2 regions of the Pseudophaeobacter sp. TrK17 genome follow, and region 2 is predicted to be linked to the other one. Evidence: riboswitches for the same ligand, from Rfam matches in the RefSeq annotation. Region 2 holds a riboswitch; the other holds the start of a gene.
What was found. A riboswitch is a leader RNA that binds a small molecule or an ion and turns the genes downstream of it on or off. The one in region 2 is predicted to bind cobalamin.
Positions count from the first base shown of each region.

Region 1: another riboswitch for cobalamin. It lies ahead of JZI28_RS09795 (aromatic ring-hydroxylating dioxygenase subunit alpha); the one in region 2 lies ahead of JZI28_RS04740 (TonB-dependent receptor plug domain-containing protein).

Region 1 covers NZ_CP071700.1:2,094,885-2,102,486, reverse strand. The annotation lists partial or broken gene JZI28_RS09815 (IS5 family transposase) at 1-296, opposite strand, end outside; gene JZI28_RS09810 (hypothetical protein) at 404-568, shown strand; gene JZI28_RS09805 (hypothetical protein) at 912-1,319, shown strand; one part of gene JZI28_RS09800 (IS3 family transposase) at 1,447-1,708, shown strand; one part of gene JZI28_RS09800 (IS3 family transposase) at 1,708-2,534, shown strand; cobalamin riboswitch at 2,691-2,893, shown strand; gene JZI28_RS09795 (aromatic ring-hydroxylating dioxygenase subunit alpha) at 3,003-4,226, shown strand; gene JZI28_RS09790 (2Fe-2S iron-sulfur cluster-binding protein) at 4,232-5,311, shown strand; gene JZI28_RS09785 (hypothetical protein) at 5,347-5,511, opposite strand; gene JZI28_RS09780 (LysR family transcriptional regulator) at 5,648-6,520, opposite strand; gene bla (class A beta-lactamase) at 6,728-7,602, shown strand, end outside.
Region 2 covers NZ_CP071700.1:1,012,407-1,020,008, forward strand. The annotation lists gene JZI28_RS04725 (ABC transporter ATP-binding protein) at 1-744, opposite strand, end outside; gene JZI28_RS04730 (FecCD family ABC transporter permease) at 741-1,724, opposite strand; gene JZI28_RS04735 (ABC transporter substrate-binding protein) at 1,721-2,557, opposite strand; gene JZI28_RS04740 (TonB-dependent receptor plug domain-containing protein) at 2,561-4,444, opposite strand; cobalamin riboswitch at 4,603-4,813, opposite strand; gene JZI28_RS04745 (ImuA family protein) at 4,947-5,663, shown strand; gene JZI28_RS04750 (DNA polymerase Y family protein) at 5,650-6,927, shown strand; gene JZI28_RS04755 (error-prone DNA polymerase) at 6,978-7,602, shown strand, end outside.

The sequences.
Region 1 (7,602 bases), 1.1 Mb from region 2:
ATCGTGCCGTCGATCATTGCGTATTCGAAATCTGGATCCCCACTGATTTCCTTGAAAATTCGCTCGAATACGCCGCCCTCAGCCCATCTGCGAAACCGTCGGAACACGCTGTTCCAGTTGCCGAAATAAGCAGGCAGGTCACGCCACGGCAACCCTGTCCGCACACGCCATAGCACGGCTTCGAGAAACAGACGATTATCCTTGCCCGTCACACCCGCATCGCCCTCCTTGCCAGGCAAGTGCGGCGCGAGGCGAAGCCAGACGTCATCTGTCAACACAAACCGCTCTTCGTTCATTCAAACCTCCATTTTGGAAGCTTGAATCAGAATTCAGACCGGTTGGGAATCCTGAATGTCCACGGGCCCTAGGTCATAGCCCGGCTGCGTATATTCAAATTGTAAAATTGAATGAATTTCGTTCTGCACTATTGCGGCCTGAAAACGAGAAGGCCTGTATCGGCGATGTTGCCGCAGATTTCAGCATCTGGCATTTGAGCAGACTTGCACAAAACTACCGACATCAATTTGGCGAGCTTCCGTCAGACTCTCGCAAAACACTAGTAACTTGAACGAACCATCTGGATCCATTGGGTTTCATTTTCTATAGCCGCCATTCATAGAACCTGCAGCGAATTCACCCTTTGTCCCGCAGTCCTGCCCTCCGGCCAACTAAAATGCTGCACAACGTGTCGAATGGCTGGTTTGGTGAAGCAGCAACGCAGAACCTGGCTAGTCGCCCAAAGGCCGGCCAGGGCCGTCTCCAACGGTTGATCTCGCAGTGTCATCTTCGGTTGCTGCGTCAGCTTCAATAGCGGCTGTGAGCCCACTTTGACATCCACATGTGTAGACAACACGGGTGCACAGTAGCGGATTTCTTATGCAAACGTCTGATGATCTGATACGCGTTCCAATATGAACAAATCAGACGCTATTAAGTTTCAATCCCTCTTCGATGAAGGTGAACTATCAACACTCGCCAAGGGACTTGAGCCGTTCCTGAGAGAAGGTGATTTGGACGCCCGCTATCTCGCATGCAGCTTTTCGATTGATCCCAACGAAACCGGCGAAGCCCTTGATCTTCGGAGAATACAGGAGCTTAAGGTTCTAGCGTCGATGTGGCATAGAGCTTCCCTCGTTGATCTTGCATGGGCATATCGTCATGGGGATGATGTCGAACGCAACGAGCAAAAGTTCCAAAATTTAATGACGGCGGCGGCTCTTCTCGGCGATCAGAACGCAGCCCGGGTACTTGCCGAGTACCTTGAATTTGAACTCGGTGAGACTGGCCTAAGTTCAATTGTCGATCAGCGGAATGTTTAATCGGAGGCTGAGTAAGCTTCGAACGTAGACGGCAACTTCGTCCCGCATAGCCGACCGGTAATCCCCCCTAAAAATAGTGGTGTTCCAAAGTAGAATTTTCTCGGCAAGATATCTGAGGAGATTTATGATGAAGAATGGACGATTTAGCGACGCGCAAATCATGGCAGTGTTGAAGCAGGCGGAGGGCGGTGTGTCGGTCTCTGAGCTTTGCCGCGAGCACGGAATGAGCAGCGCGAGTTTTTACAAATGGCGGGCCAAGTTTGGCGGCATGGACGCGTCCTTGATTTCCGAGATGAAGGATATGGCGGAAGAGAACCGTCGTCTGAAGCGCATGTATGCCGAGATGAGCATGCAAAACGACCTGCTGAAAGAAGCGCTTGGAAAAAAGCGTTAAGGCCGTCTCATCGGCGAGAGATGGCCATGAATGCAGTTGCGCAATATGGGGTCAGCATAGCTCTGGCCTGCCGTGCGTTCGAGATCAGCGAGACCTGCTATAGATACAGCCCTGTGCTGAGCGATGACAACGAAGAGATCGCAGATTGGCTTGAACGCTTGACGGCTAACAAGCGGACCTGGGGCTTCGGCCTGTGCTTTTTGTATCTGCGCAACGTGCAGGGCTATGGCTGGAACCATAAACGTGTCTACCGGGTCTACTGTGAGCTGGCGTTGAACCTGCGTATCAAGCCGAAGAAACGCTTGAAGCGGGACAAGCCGGAACCACTGGCTGTGCCTGAAAGACCAAATGAAACTTGGTCCATGGACTTCATGGCGGATCAGCTGGCGGATGGCCGGTCGATCAGGGCATTAAACGTCTTGGATGACTTCAATCGCGAAGGACTGGCTATTGAGGTCGACTTCTCGCTGCCTGCTGAACGTGTCGTGCGTGCGCTGAACCAGATCATTGAGTGGCGCGGAAAGCCCCAAGCTATTCGTGTGGACAACGGCCCAGAATACGTCAGCGGGAAGCTCATGGAATGGGCTGAGAAACGCAATGTGCGGCTCGAATATATCCAGCCCGGTAAGCCCCAACAGAATGCCTATATCGAGCGCTACAACCGCACCGTTCGTGGCGAATGGCTGGGGCAATACATCTTCGAAACCATCGAGGAGGCACAGGACCAGGCAACACAATGGCTCTGGACTTACAACAACGAGCGACCCAACATGGGCATCGGCGGCATGACACCCGCCATGAAACTGAAAACGGCTGCGTGAATTCTACGGCTGGACCCAATTAAAAATGGGGGGATTACCGTGCCTTAGATACAGCACCTCCATTTCCTCTTCGAATTCTTGAATGTTCTTTCTCGGAAACAGTACGGTTTTGAACACAAAGAAGTCGTTCACAACTTAGAAAATCGACGCCCGCACAATAAACTCTTCTTGCAAGGTGCTGCCTTCCCTGCCGGGAGGGTGGAGAATTGGGAAATCGGTGAAAATCCGACACTGCCCCCGCAACGGTAAGGAAGATCAGGTTCGGCAATCGCCACTGGGAGGAGGATCCCGGGAAGGTGCCGTGACCGGGTGCAAACCTCTTCCAAGTCCGGAAACCAGCCTTGCAGATATGTCAAACCGCGGGTGGCGGTGGGGGCTCGGTTTTCGGACGTGATCCTCGCGCCTCCGGACTGTTCTCTCATGCCATCAGCCCAAACAAGGCCGCGGGGCGCGGCAGGAGAGCCAGAAGTGAATAACATTCAAAGCCTATTGGCCCGTCGAAACCCAAAACATGCATTGGAACAGGCGTTTTACACCGACCCTGAGGTCTTTCAGGCCGATCTGGAAGCCATCCACTATCGCGAGTGGCTCTTTGCTATTGCGGCCTGTGAATTGGTGAAACCTGGCGATTACGTCACCCACACCATAGGGGCATATCGTGTGATCATTGTGCGCGGTGCGGACAACCAGATCCGTGCCTTCCACAACACCTGCCGCCATCGGGGCTCTATCATTTGCAAGGCCGCAAAAGGGAACGCGCCCAAACTGGTCTGCCCCTATCACCAGTGGACCTACGAGCTAGACGGCTCACTGCTTTGGGCCCGCGATATGGGGCCGGATTTTGACCCCAAACAACACGGGTTGAAAACGGTGCATTGCCGCGAGCTTGCTGGGTTAGTCTATATCTGCCTGGCTGACGAAGCCCCGGATTTTGAAAGCTTTGCAGCGATTGCCCGCCCCTACCTCGAACCCCATGACCTGGGACAGGCAAAAGTCGCTTTCGAAAGCTCTATTGTCGAAAACGGCAATTGGAAACTGGTCTGGGAAAACAATCGCGAATGCTATCATTGTGGCGGCAATCATCCTGCCCTTTGCCGGAGCTTCCCGGATGATCCCGCGGTCACCGGCATCGAGGGGGGTGAAACACCTGCCCATCTACAGGCACATTTTGACCGCTGCGAGGCCGCAGGGCTGCCGTCGCGCTTCCATCTGGATGAGGGCGGACAGCACAGACTGGCGCGGATGCCCCTGAAAGAGGGTGCTGAAAGCTATACCATGGATGGAAAGGTCGCGGTCCGCCGTTGGCTGGGACGTGCGCCCTTTGCCGATGCTGGGTCTCTGTTGAAATTCCACTATCCTACAACCTGGAACCATTTCCTTGCGGACCACTCTTTGGTGTTTCGCGTCACCCCAATCAGCCCAACAGAAACCGAAGTAACCACAAAGTGGCTTGTCCACAAAGACGCGGTGGAAGGTGTTGATTATGATCTACAGCGCCTGACCGAAGTTTGGGTCGCCACAAATGATGAAGACCGCCGGGTGGTCGAAGACAACCAACAAGGCATCAACAGCCCAGCCTATGTGCCCGGTCCCTATTCCGGAACCCAGGAGTCTGGTGTTTTGCAATTTGTGGAGTGGTACTGCGCCACACTGGCGGAACGACTGGCACCTGATGCCCTGGCGGCGGAGTGAGCGACATGAAAGACCTTGTTTCCGCTGTACCTGTTTGGAAAGACAGTGAATCACTGGAATGTGTTTCGGTGGTGCCAGAGGCGCCACATACCGCAAGCTTCAGCTTTCGGGCGCCTTCCGGGGCGCTATTTTCCTATGAACCCGGGCAGTTCCTGACGCTCGAAATCCCGGCGCCAGATCAGCCGGGCGGAGTAGTGCACCGCACCTATACTATTTCTTCTTCGCCGTCGCGCCCGCGCTCGATCACCATCACTGCCAAGGCCCAGGCAGACAGCATTGGCACGCGATGGATGCTGGACAACTTGCAACCTGGCATGCGCATCAAGGCGATAGGACCAGCGGGAGTGTTCAGCAACTCCAACAGCACGGCCCGCCGCTATCTGTTTATCTCGGCAGGGTCAGGCATCACCCCTATGATGTCGATGACCACCTGCATGTGGGACGAAGGACGGGAATTGGATGTTGTCTTCATCAATTGTGCCAAACGCCCCTCTGAAATCATCTTCCGCCAACGCTTGGAACAAATGGCCAGCCGCACCCCGGGGCTTGATCTGAAATTTGTGGTGGAAGACCCCGATCCATATCGTCCCTGGACTGGTTATCAGGGACAATTCAACCAGTTGATGCTGGGCTTAATGGCACCGGACTATCTGGATCGTGAGGTCTATTGTTGCGGGCCTGAGCCCTTCATGACGGCCGTGCGCGAAGCTCTGGGCGGTCTTGGATTTGATATGGACAATTATTACCAAGAGAGCTTTGGCGCCCCGGTTGAAACTGAAGCCGACCAACCTGATCTGGATGACGTTGTGCTGGACAGTGACACCAGCGCAGAAATCCACTTTGCCACTTCCGGCGTTACCGCAAAAGTTGCAGAAACGGATACTGTCTTGGCAGCTGCGCGCAATGCTGGCCTGAATATCCCATCGGGCTGTACCTTCGGGCTTTGTGGAACCTGCAAGGTCAAGAAATCCTCCGGCGAAGTGCATATGGTACACAATGGCGGCATTTCAGACGATGACATCGCAGCGGGATACATACTTGCTTGCTGCTCCAACCCAATTGGTAAGGTTGAGGTTGAGTTTTAAAACACCAAAGGGGCGCTGACTGGCGCCCCTTCGCGTTAGAAATCCCAATCTTCCTCTTCGCTCGCCACAGCCTTGCCGATCACATTGAACGATCCAGAACCAGAAAAGAAATCAATGTTTTCGCTGTCGAGGCTGAGGGCTGCCAGTTTTGTCGGCTTCATCTCAGAAACGTCAGGCGGGAAAAGTTCTTCAAAACCCAAATTTTATTATGCCCTGTTAGCGTATAGTGGAGGAGGACTTTGACCTCTTCGGTCTGCCGTGTGCGGTTCCCGATCGCCGTGGAATGTCCCTCTACCGAGTATCAGCCGCTTGCCAGGGCAACGCGATTATCGCCACTCATTGCGCCGTCTCTGCAAGCCAGGATTCAAATGCCATGGCTGCGGCGGATACCTCTTTGGAGGCCAGACGGGTAACCCAGTATCTGCCGGTTGCGATCTCCACGTCAAAGGGACGCGTCAGGCGGCCATCGGCCAACTGCGCCTGAAACATGCTGTAGGGCAATAGTGCCACGCCCATACTCTTTGCTGCCAGTTCCGCCATGGCGATCGAGGAATCAAAGACCGGGCCGTCAAGTTTGGGACATTTTGCACCCGCTTCCTGAAACCAGATCGGCCACTCGTCGGAGCGGTAGGATCTCAGCAGCACCTGGTGTGCCAGCGCATCGGGCCCATCCAGCCGGCAGGCAAGCGAGGGGCTGCAAAGCGGGGTAAGCGGGGTTTCCATCAAGGGCTGTGCCGTCAGCCCCGGCCAACGCCCGTGGCCATAACGGATTGCAAGATCCAGACCCTCGCGCGCAATGTCCACCCGGTTGTTATTGGTGAACAGGCGAATGCTGATCCCCGGGTACCGCTGCTCGAACCCGGGCAGCTGGTCAACCAGCCAGCCAACGGCAAAGGTGGTCACGACGCCAACATTGAGTGTCTCCTGATACCGGCCATCCAGAAAGCGGTCCAGAACGCCTCCGATACGGTCAAAGCTGGAGGTCAGTACCGGCAGCAGCGCCTCCGCTTCGGATGTCAGGAGCAGCCCTTTCGGCGTGCGGTGAAACAGCTTGATGCCAAGCTGGTCCTCCAGCCGCAATATCTGATGGCTTACCGCCGCCTGGGTCACGCACAGCTCGACCGCTGCATTGGTGAAACTGCCCTGCCGGGCGGCAACCTCAAAGGTGCGCAAAGCGTTCAGGGGAATATTGGGCCGATCCATAGTCATTACTTTTTCTAATGCAGCATCTGACTATTAGTCGTTTGCGCTGGATATTGGAAGCGAATAGCCCGCACCCCATGACATGAAGCAATGCCAAGGGGCGTCCGCCGCCTGCCGCGGCGCCCTGAAGATCTGCAAGAGACCGCCCGCTTCACCCTGCGGAGCGGATAGGTCAGTGCGTTTTTTTGAAACCTGAAAACACGGAGAAGACCAATGAAAAAACAATCCTGCGAACTGCTGCGACTATTCGCACTTGGCAGCGCCATCACGCTCGCAACCGCGTGTGACTTGGCAGCACAGGGACTGGAAACGGTTGTGACTGCCTGGGAAGACCGCCTGGATGCACGCATCGGTGCCGTACTGCACGACACCTCATCGGATTGGAAAATTGCTCTGCGCCCGCAGGAGCGCTTCCCCATGAACAGCACCTTCAAATCGCTTCTCTGCGGTGCGGTTCTGGCCCGCGTTGATGCCGGAGAAGAAGACCTGGACCGGCGCATTCATTTCGATGAGAGTGACTTGGTGACCTATTCTCCGGTCACCAAACAGCATCTGGCTGGCGGCCTGACAATTGCGGAGCTTTGCGAGGCCACAGTTACGCTCAGCGACAACACCGCCGCCAATCTGCTGCTTGATGCGATTGGCGGCCCGGCCGGCCTCACAAGTTTTCTGCGCGAAACCGGTGATCGGACCACCCGTCTTGATCGCTGGGAAACAGAGCTCAACGAGGCGGCGCCGGGGGATCCGCGGGATACGGCGATGCCTTCCGGAATTCTAAAAACGCTTGAGGCCCTGCTCTATGGCGATATCCTCAAGCCTGCCTCCGCAGCCCATCTGCGCCAATGGATGATAGACGATAAGGTCGCCGATGCACTGATCCGGGCTCATCTGCCGGAGGGGTGGGTTATCGGTGACAAGACCGGTGCAGGCGGCCACGGCTCCCGCGGCATTGTCGCCTTTATTGAGCCGCCGGCCGGCGGCCCCTACATGGCGGCTGTCTACATCACCGAAAGCGATGCCGACATTGCGCTGCGCAATCAGGTGATCTCGGAAATCGGCGCAGCCATGATAGCCGAAATTGAAGCCCG
Region 2 (7,602 bases):
CAGCGGCTGAAACACAGGGCCCTCGGCAGTGTTTTGATGCCAGACCGAAATGCCAAAAGCGCGGGCCATCAGATCCGGCGTCAGCACCTGGGCCGGCGTGCCATCAGCTAGAATGCCCCCTTCTGCCAGCAGGATCAGCCGGGTGCAGTGGCGGGCGGCCAATCCCAGATCATGCAGGGACACCAGGGCCGAGCGGCCCTCGTCGGCAAGCGCGGCAAAGACCTCCATGGTGGAAATCTGATGCGCCGGGTCCAGCCCGGCGGCGGGCTCATCCGCCATCAACAGCGGTGTATCCTGGGCCAGGGCGCGGGCAATCAGGGCGCGCGCCTGTTCGCCACCGGACAACCGCGAGGCGGCGCGCTGGCGGAAGCACTCCAGCCCCATCCGACTGATCGCCTGATCGATTAGTGCCTGGTCGGCGGCGGGCAGTCGCAGCCCTTGGGGGAGATGTGGCAAGCGGCCAAGGGCGACCAGCTTTTCCACCGGGAGCGGCCAGGCAATCTCGCGCGATTGCGGCATCCAGGACACCGCCCTGGCACGCTCTGAGGTGCTCATCTCGGCGAGTGAGCTGTGCCCGGTTGCGGGGAGCAACCCAAGGGCGGCGCGCATCAGGCTGGTCTTGCCGGTGCCATTGGGGCCAAGCAGGCCCACAAACTCACCCGGTTTGATGTCGAAGGACACATCCTGAAGCACCGGGCGGTTGCGCAATGTCACAGACAGGTTCTGAACGGATAGCAAGCTCATGCCAGGCCCTTCCGGGTCTTGTAGATCAGATGCAGAAACAACGGCGCCCCCACCAAAGCGGTGACCACGCCGAGTTTCAGGTCGCGCGCGGGCAGAATTACCCGCACGGCGATATCCGCCAGCTGCAGCATGACCGCGCCGCCTAGGCCCGAGGCCCAGAGCAGCCGTGAGGGTTGCCCCCCCACAAAGGGGCGCAGGATATGCGGCACCACCAGACCGATAAAGCCGATGGCCCCGGCAACCGCTGTAGCGCCACCAATAATGCTGGCGGTGCCGATGACCAGCAAGAGCCGCAGCCGGTTCAGGTTCATCCCCAGGGTCTGCGCCGCGTCCTCCCCCAGCGTCAGCGCATCCAGGCCGCGCGCCAATGTCAGCAGGATCGCGATGCCAACACCCACGAAGGGCAGCACCAGCCAGACATGCACCATCGAGCGGTCGGCCAGGGAGCCCATCATCCAGAACACGATCTCATTTGCAGCAAAGGGATTGGGCGACAGGTTCAGCACCAGCGCCGTGAGCGCGCCTGCCAGGGCTGAAATCGCAATGCCAGCCAGGATCAGCGACAGCGACCCGCCCTGTGGTCCGGCCAGGGACATAACCAGGAAAACACCTGCGAGGGCACCCGCCAGGGCCGCCAGCGGCAGGCCCAGGGGCAGCGCTGCCGCCAGCCCGGTGTTGATCGCCAGCACCGCGCCCAGGGCCGCAGAGGAGGAGACACCGATCAGACCAGGTTCCGCCAGCGGATTGCGCAGATAGCCTTGCATTGCGGCTCCGGTCAGGCCAAGTCCGCCACCAATGACAACGGCCAGAATGGCGCGGGGCAGGCGGATTTCCTGCATCACCAAGGTCAAGGGGCCGTAGCTGTCGTCGAACAGCGCAGCCAGGCTTTCGCCCAGGCTCACATCGGCAGGCCCCAAGGAAAGTGACACCAGGAACAAGGCCACAACAGCAGTCAAAAGCGACAGTATCAATCGTGTCATTGCAGGGTTTCCTTTTCCAGCAAATGGCGGCGTTCCTGAGCCAGCTTTTCGATGGCACGCAGCACATGCGGCGTGCCGCAGACCCAATCCGCATCACGCATCTGTCCAGAGGCACTTTGGGCGATCAGTTGCCGCACCACGGGGTGGGCTAGGTTTTCTTCACTGCGCGAGGCACGCGGATAGGGGGAGGTCGTCACCAGAAGATCGGGTTGCGCCATGGCCAGCACTTCCAGGGGGAGCTTTCCAGAGCGCTCATAGCCAAGTTCGGCAGCAATATTGCTGAGCCCTGCGGACGCCAGGATTTGTCCGGCCAGGGTTTTGGGCCCAGAGGTGTAGCTGTTGGCAGCATAGAGCGCGGCACGCGGCTGCGGCCCGGGCCCGGGCAGCAGGTCTGTTAGCTGCCTGTCAAACTCCGACAGCAGGTCTGCGGCGGCCTTCTGTCGCTGCAAGACCTCGCCCATTTCGCGGATGCGATTGCGTACATCCTGTAGGGAGTTGGCGGGTTGGAAGACCTCAACGCGCACGCCAAGACGTTGTAGCATGTCGGTTGTTGCCCGTGTTGAATAGGCACCGGCGATGACCAGATCGGGCTTGATCAGGTAGATTTCTTCTGCCTGACCATGATTGACCGGATAGGCCATGGCTGTGTCCGCCATGGCCGAGGCACGCTTGTCGCGCGCGATATAGGAAACCGAGGCCAGCTGCCCGGGGGCCGCCAGCAGCATGGCCAGCTGATCCGTGCAGAGGTTCATTGAAACCACGCGCGCGGGCCCGGCAAAGGCGCCAGTGGCGGCCCAAAACAGGGCCAGTGCTATGCCAGGCAGTTTGCGCATGGATCAGAACGAGGCCTTTACGCCGATATAGGCGGCACGGCCCCGTTTGGCATAGCCCCAGACATCCGCGTAATCCTCGTCAAACAGGTTGGTGACACGGCCTGTCAATACCACGTTGTTTGTTAGCTCATACTGGGCCGATAGATCCACGGTGGTGTAGTCTGGTAGTTGGGCGGTGGCGTAGGAGCCAAAGAACTGGCTGTCCCAATTGCCGGCCACATGGCGGAGGTCAGCCGTTACGGAGCCACGGCCATTAAAGGCCTGCAGGGTGGCGCTCAGCAGCAGCTCATGTTCCGGGCGGCGCACTTCAACTGAGCCATCGGGATTGCTGGCGTCCAGATAGGTGTAGGTCAGACGCAAGTCGAGGGTGTCTGTGGCGTCGAGACTGGCGGCGAGCTCAACGCCCTTTCGGTCACTGTCACCTGCCTGGTTGCGGTAGGATCTGGTGGTGGGGTTTACCACATAGTTTTCGATCTCACCGGTCAGGGTCTCGTCAAAGTAGGTCACGTCAACCAGCCCGCGCCCCTGCAGGAATGGGACCTCGACACCGATGTCGAAACTGCGGTTTTCTTCCGGTTTCAGGTTCGGATTGCCGAGATAGGTGGTTGTGCCATACGTCACATTGGCAAAGAGTTCGAAATAGGAGGGGTTAACCACGCCTGTCCCCGCCGAGCCATGCAGGCGGATGCCACTGCCCGCAAAAGTATATGAGGCGCTGGCGGTCCAGCTGGTTGCATCCTCAAAGGCGCTGTTATTGTCGCGCCGCACGCCAAGTTGCAGATCCAGGCCATTGGCAAAGCTGCCACGGTACTCCAAGGCGAATGAGTTGGTGCGGCGCGCATAAAGCGGGTTGCTGCTGCTGGAATCCTCTTCCCATTCCAGCATCGCGTTCAGTTGGTGATTGGCCTGATCAACAGGCTGCCCATCCAGACCAAAGCTCAGCAGATATTTGGCTGCTTCTGTCGTGGTCTCGGTTGGGGTGCCACCATTGCTGGCGCTGTCAAAATCGGTGCGCTCCAAAGACAGGCGATGTTTCAAACGCCCCCCCAAGGTGTCTAACTCGGCATAGACCTGCGCCAGGCTCTCGTCCCGCTCGCTGAATTGGGTTGGATCGTCCACCACATAACCGGCCGCATCGGTTGCGATGGCGGAGGTGCTGTCGCTGTCGTAGTGTTCGTCCGAGCTGCGCAGGTTGAAGCCGAGTTTCAATCGTTCCGTGACTAGGTAGTCGCCTTTCAGCTGAAGCGTCGTGCGACGAATGCCATCTTCTTCGCCGCCATCGCCGGAGGTGTCGTAGCCATCGTCTTGGTCATGGGCCAGGCTGAAAGAGATGCCACCACGCTCAGAGCGTGTGGATACCCGTGCAGAGGCGCGGTAGCCGTCAGATCCAACCTCGGCGCTGCCACCGTATTCGGTGCCGATGCCGCCGGTCTTGGTAATGATGTTGATCACCCCAGCCGAGGCGTTGGAGCCATAAAACACTGATTGTGGACCCCGCAGGACCTCAATGCGTTCGATATTGGCGGTGTCCAGACCGGACAGGATGTATTCGCTATCGCCGCCAGAGGCTTCAACACCATCAATCAGGATCAGGGTGTGGTTGGCTTCGCCGCCGCGAATGCGGATTTGAGTGAAACTGTCACCGGAGCCATTGACCATCAGGCCGGGCACTGCCCGCAGGGCGTCCTGGACGGTAGTGATGCCGCGTTCCTGGATCTCTTCGCTGGTGAGAACCGAGGCCGAGCGGCCGTATCTTTGTGCCTCAATAGGCGTGAAGCCACCAGAAATGATGATTTCGCCCAGGTCGATGACCTCAGAGTCTTGGGCCAATGCAATAGCGGGGGTCGCGACCAGAGCCGCAGCCAAGGACAGGCGTGCCTTGCGCATAGTTCAATTCCTCCCGGCCTGGTGTCAAAGCACAGGCCAAGCAGCTGCCCATAGCGGACAGCTCGTTCAAAATGAGAGCCTTTGAGAGGACGTGCCTCCGCAGACGGTGAAAACGCCACCACTACGGAAAACCGTTATCTACAGCGCGCCCCGCACCGGGATAGGGTGATCATTCTGGCAGGTCTCCTGACTTGCGGGTCGAGGCTTTGCTGCGCCTTCCCGCCCTATTGGGGCAGTGGCATTTTGCAGCATTGCTCTCCGCTCACAGTTGCGGGGGCAGTCACGGATTAGGCGCCTATTGGCTACACCTCACCGTGTTCCCTATTATCCGGGTGATCTCCCAGCCGGACCAGAATGCTCACGACTTAGTCCGGCATTGTCCGCTCTGTCAAGAAGCGAGTTCAAAGCGGATCGCTTGAGAACAGTCGCATGGTGAGGTTTTGGCGCGCGGCACTGCAGGTGGCGGACTGGGCGACTTTGTTGCACCAGAGCAGGGTTATTGATGTGCCCATTTGTTCCCTTTATGTTCGCATTCATGCGAGTCGAGTTTCACAATGTTTTTCCCCTGCGCCGTGCCCGCGTCCATGAGGTCTGCGGGGCCGGAGCCATGGGGTTTGCGGTGCTGGCCGCACGGGGGCCTGTGCTTTGGATCCGGCAAGCGTGGCTGTCCGAGACCCTGACGCCACAGGGGATGCTGCCGCTCTTTGATCCGGCGCAGATGTTGCTGGCCCGCCCCAAGGATCAGCTGGACGCGCTTGCGGTGGCCGAAGAGGGTCTCAAAGACGGGGCGCTGCCCCATGTGGTGCTCGAAATAACCCGTCCGCTGGATCTGCGCGAGGGGCGGCGGTTGCAATTGGCGGCCAAGGCGGGGGGTACGACGGGGCTGTGCATTATCCCGGAAGGCATGGGGTCGAATGCTGCGGAAACCCGCTGGCACGCCCGTCCGGTTTTTGATTTTGAACAAGAAGACTCGACTCTGAAGCGCTGGGAAATTACCAAGAACAAATCAGGAACATTGGGAGCCTGGCATGTGCGATGGGATCAGCAAACGAGTCGTCTCGATGTGGTTTCCCCGGTTGGCGAGCGACCGGGTTCTGCGGGCGCGCCCGGTGGACGGGGCTTTTGCGCTGACGCTGAAGGCCAAGAATACCGAACGGATTTATTGCCTCAATCGGGCGGCGGAACAGGCCGGCCTGGGCCGCGGGATGAGCTTTGCTGATGCGCGCGCCTTTTGCCCCGATCTGATCAGCCAGCCGGCCCGTCCTGATCTCGACAGGGCTTTCCTTGCCAGCCTGCGCCGCTGGGCGACGCGCTATTGCCCCTGGGTGGGCTATGAGGGGGTGGATGGTCTGGTGCTTGATGTCAGCGGCGCGACCCATCTTTGGGGCGGTGAGCCTATGATGCTGGCTGATATGCGGGCGCGGGCCAGCCGTGCGGGATTGGAGCTGCGCCTTGGGCTGGGGGAGAGCCGTGGCGCGGCCTGGGCGCGGGCACATTACGGCGCGGCACAGAGCACGCTCACCGATTTGCCCGTTGCTGCGTTGCGGATTGACGATCAGATGGTCACGGCGCTGCAACGTCTTGGTCTGCGTTGTATCGGCGATCTCACTGTGGCGGCCCGCGCTCCGCTGGCCCGTCGGTTTGGCCCCGACCTGATGCTGCGGCTGGATCAGGCGATGGGGCATGTCTCTGAGCCGATCATGCCCGAAAGCGTGGCGCCGCAGTTTGCCACACGGATGAGCCTGCCTGACCCGATTGGCCTGACCGAGGACGTGATGGGCATCACCGCACGGCTGCTCAGGCCGCTGTGCGACAAGCTCAAAGCCCAGGAAATGGGCGCGCGCCGCCTTTGTCTCACCCTGCGGCGGGTTGATCAGGGGCACCAGCAGGTCGAGCTGCGCCTGGCCGCGCCGATGCGCGACCCGAGCCGTATTTTGCCGCTGTTTGAGCGCGGCGTGGGCGAGGTCGACGCCGGGTTCGGGATCGACCAAATGCGGATTGAGGCGACGCTGATCGAGCCGCTCCCCGCCCAACAGATTGGCAGCGGCCAGAGCTCTCCCGACCAACTCAACGATCTGATCACCCGCATCGGCACCCGGATTGGGTTGGAGAATATCCAGCGCTTCCTGCCCGCCGACAGCCATATCCCCGAACGCGCCTTTTCCATTGCGCCCGCTGCCTTTAGCAAGCCCGAGACTGGTTGGGTCGCACCGCGTCCGCGCCCGCTGTGCCTGTTCCCCCCCGAGCCGATCGCGGCCCGTGGACCACAGCCCCCGGTTCAGTTTCGCTGGCGGCGGATGCGGCTCACAACGGGCCGTGCCATCGGCCCCGAACGGATCGCGCCGGAATGGTGGCTCTCGGATGACACCTGGCGCACGGGCCTGCGTGATTATTGGCAGGTGGACACCCGCGAAGGGCGGCGGCTCTGGCTGTTTTATACCCCGCAGAACCCGGGCTGGTTTGCACAGGGTGAATTCACATGACCCAGGGGGGGCGTGACAAGGGGCAGGGGGAGGCCCGCCGCTTTGACCCCATGCTCTGGCACCGTGACAAGGCGGGCTATGCGGAGCTGTGTGTGACAACAAATTTCACCTTTCTCACCGGTGCCTCGCATCCGGAGGAATTGGTGCTGCGCGCGGCGGAGCTGGGTCTGGAAGCCATCGCCATCACTGACCGCAACACGCTGGCTGGCGTGGTGCGGGCCTATTCAGCGTTGAAAACCCTGCGCGACGAGGCGAGTCAGAGCTTGCGGGTGCGCTCGTCGCATCAGGTGGATGCCTGTTCGCGCCAACAGGTCGGGCAGCCGCAGGATTTGCCCTTGCCTCAGGTGCCCCATACATCCCAAGCACCGCATCTGCCGAAACTGATCGTCGGCAGCCGTCTGGTGCTGCGGGATTGCCCGGTGGACTGGCTGGCTCTGCCCACAGACCGTGCCGCCTACCGCCGCCTGTCGCGGCTTTTGACCCTTGGCAAGCGGCGGGCCGACAAGGCGGAGTGTCACCTGGATCTGCAAGACTTGGAGGCGGGCTGCCTGGGGATGATCCTCATTGCCCTGCCGCCTGCGGATCTGAGCCGCGCGCAGGAGCCGGTGCAGCGACTGGGGCGGCGGTTTCCCGGCGCGGTCTTTTTTGCTGCGCCGCCGCGCTATGACGGCTCCG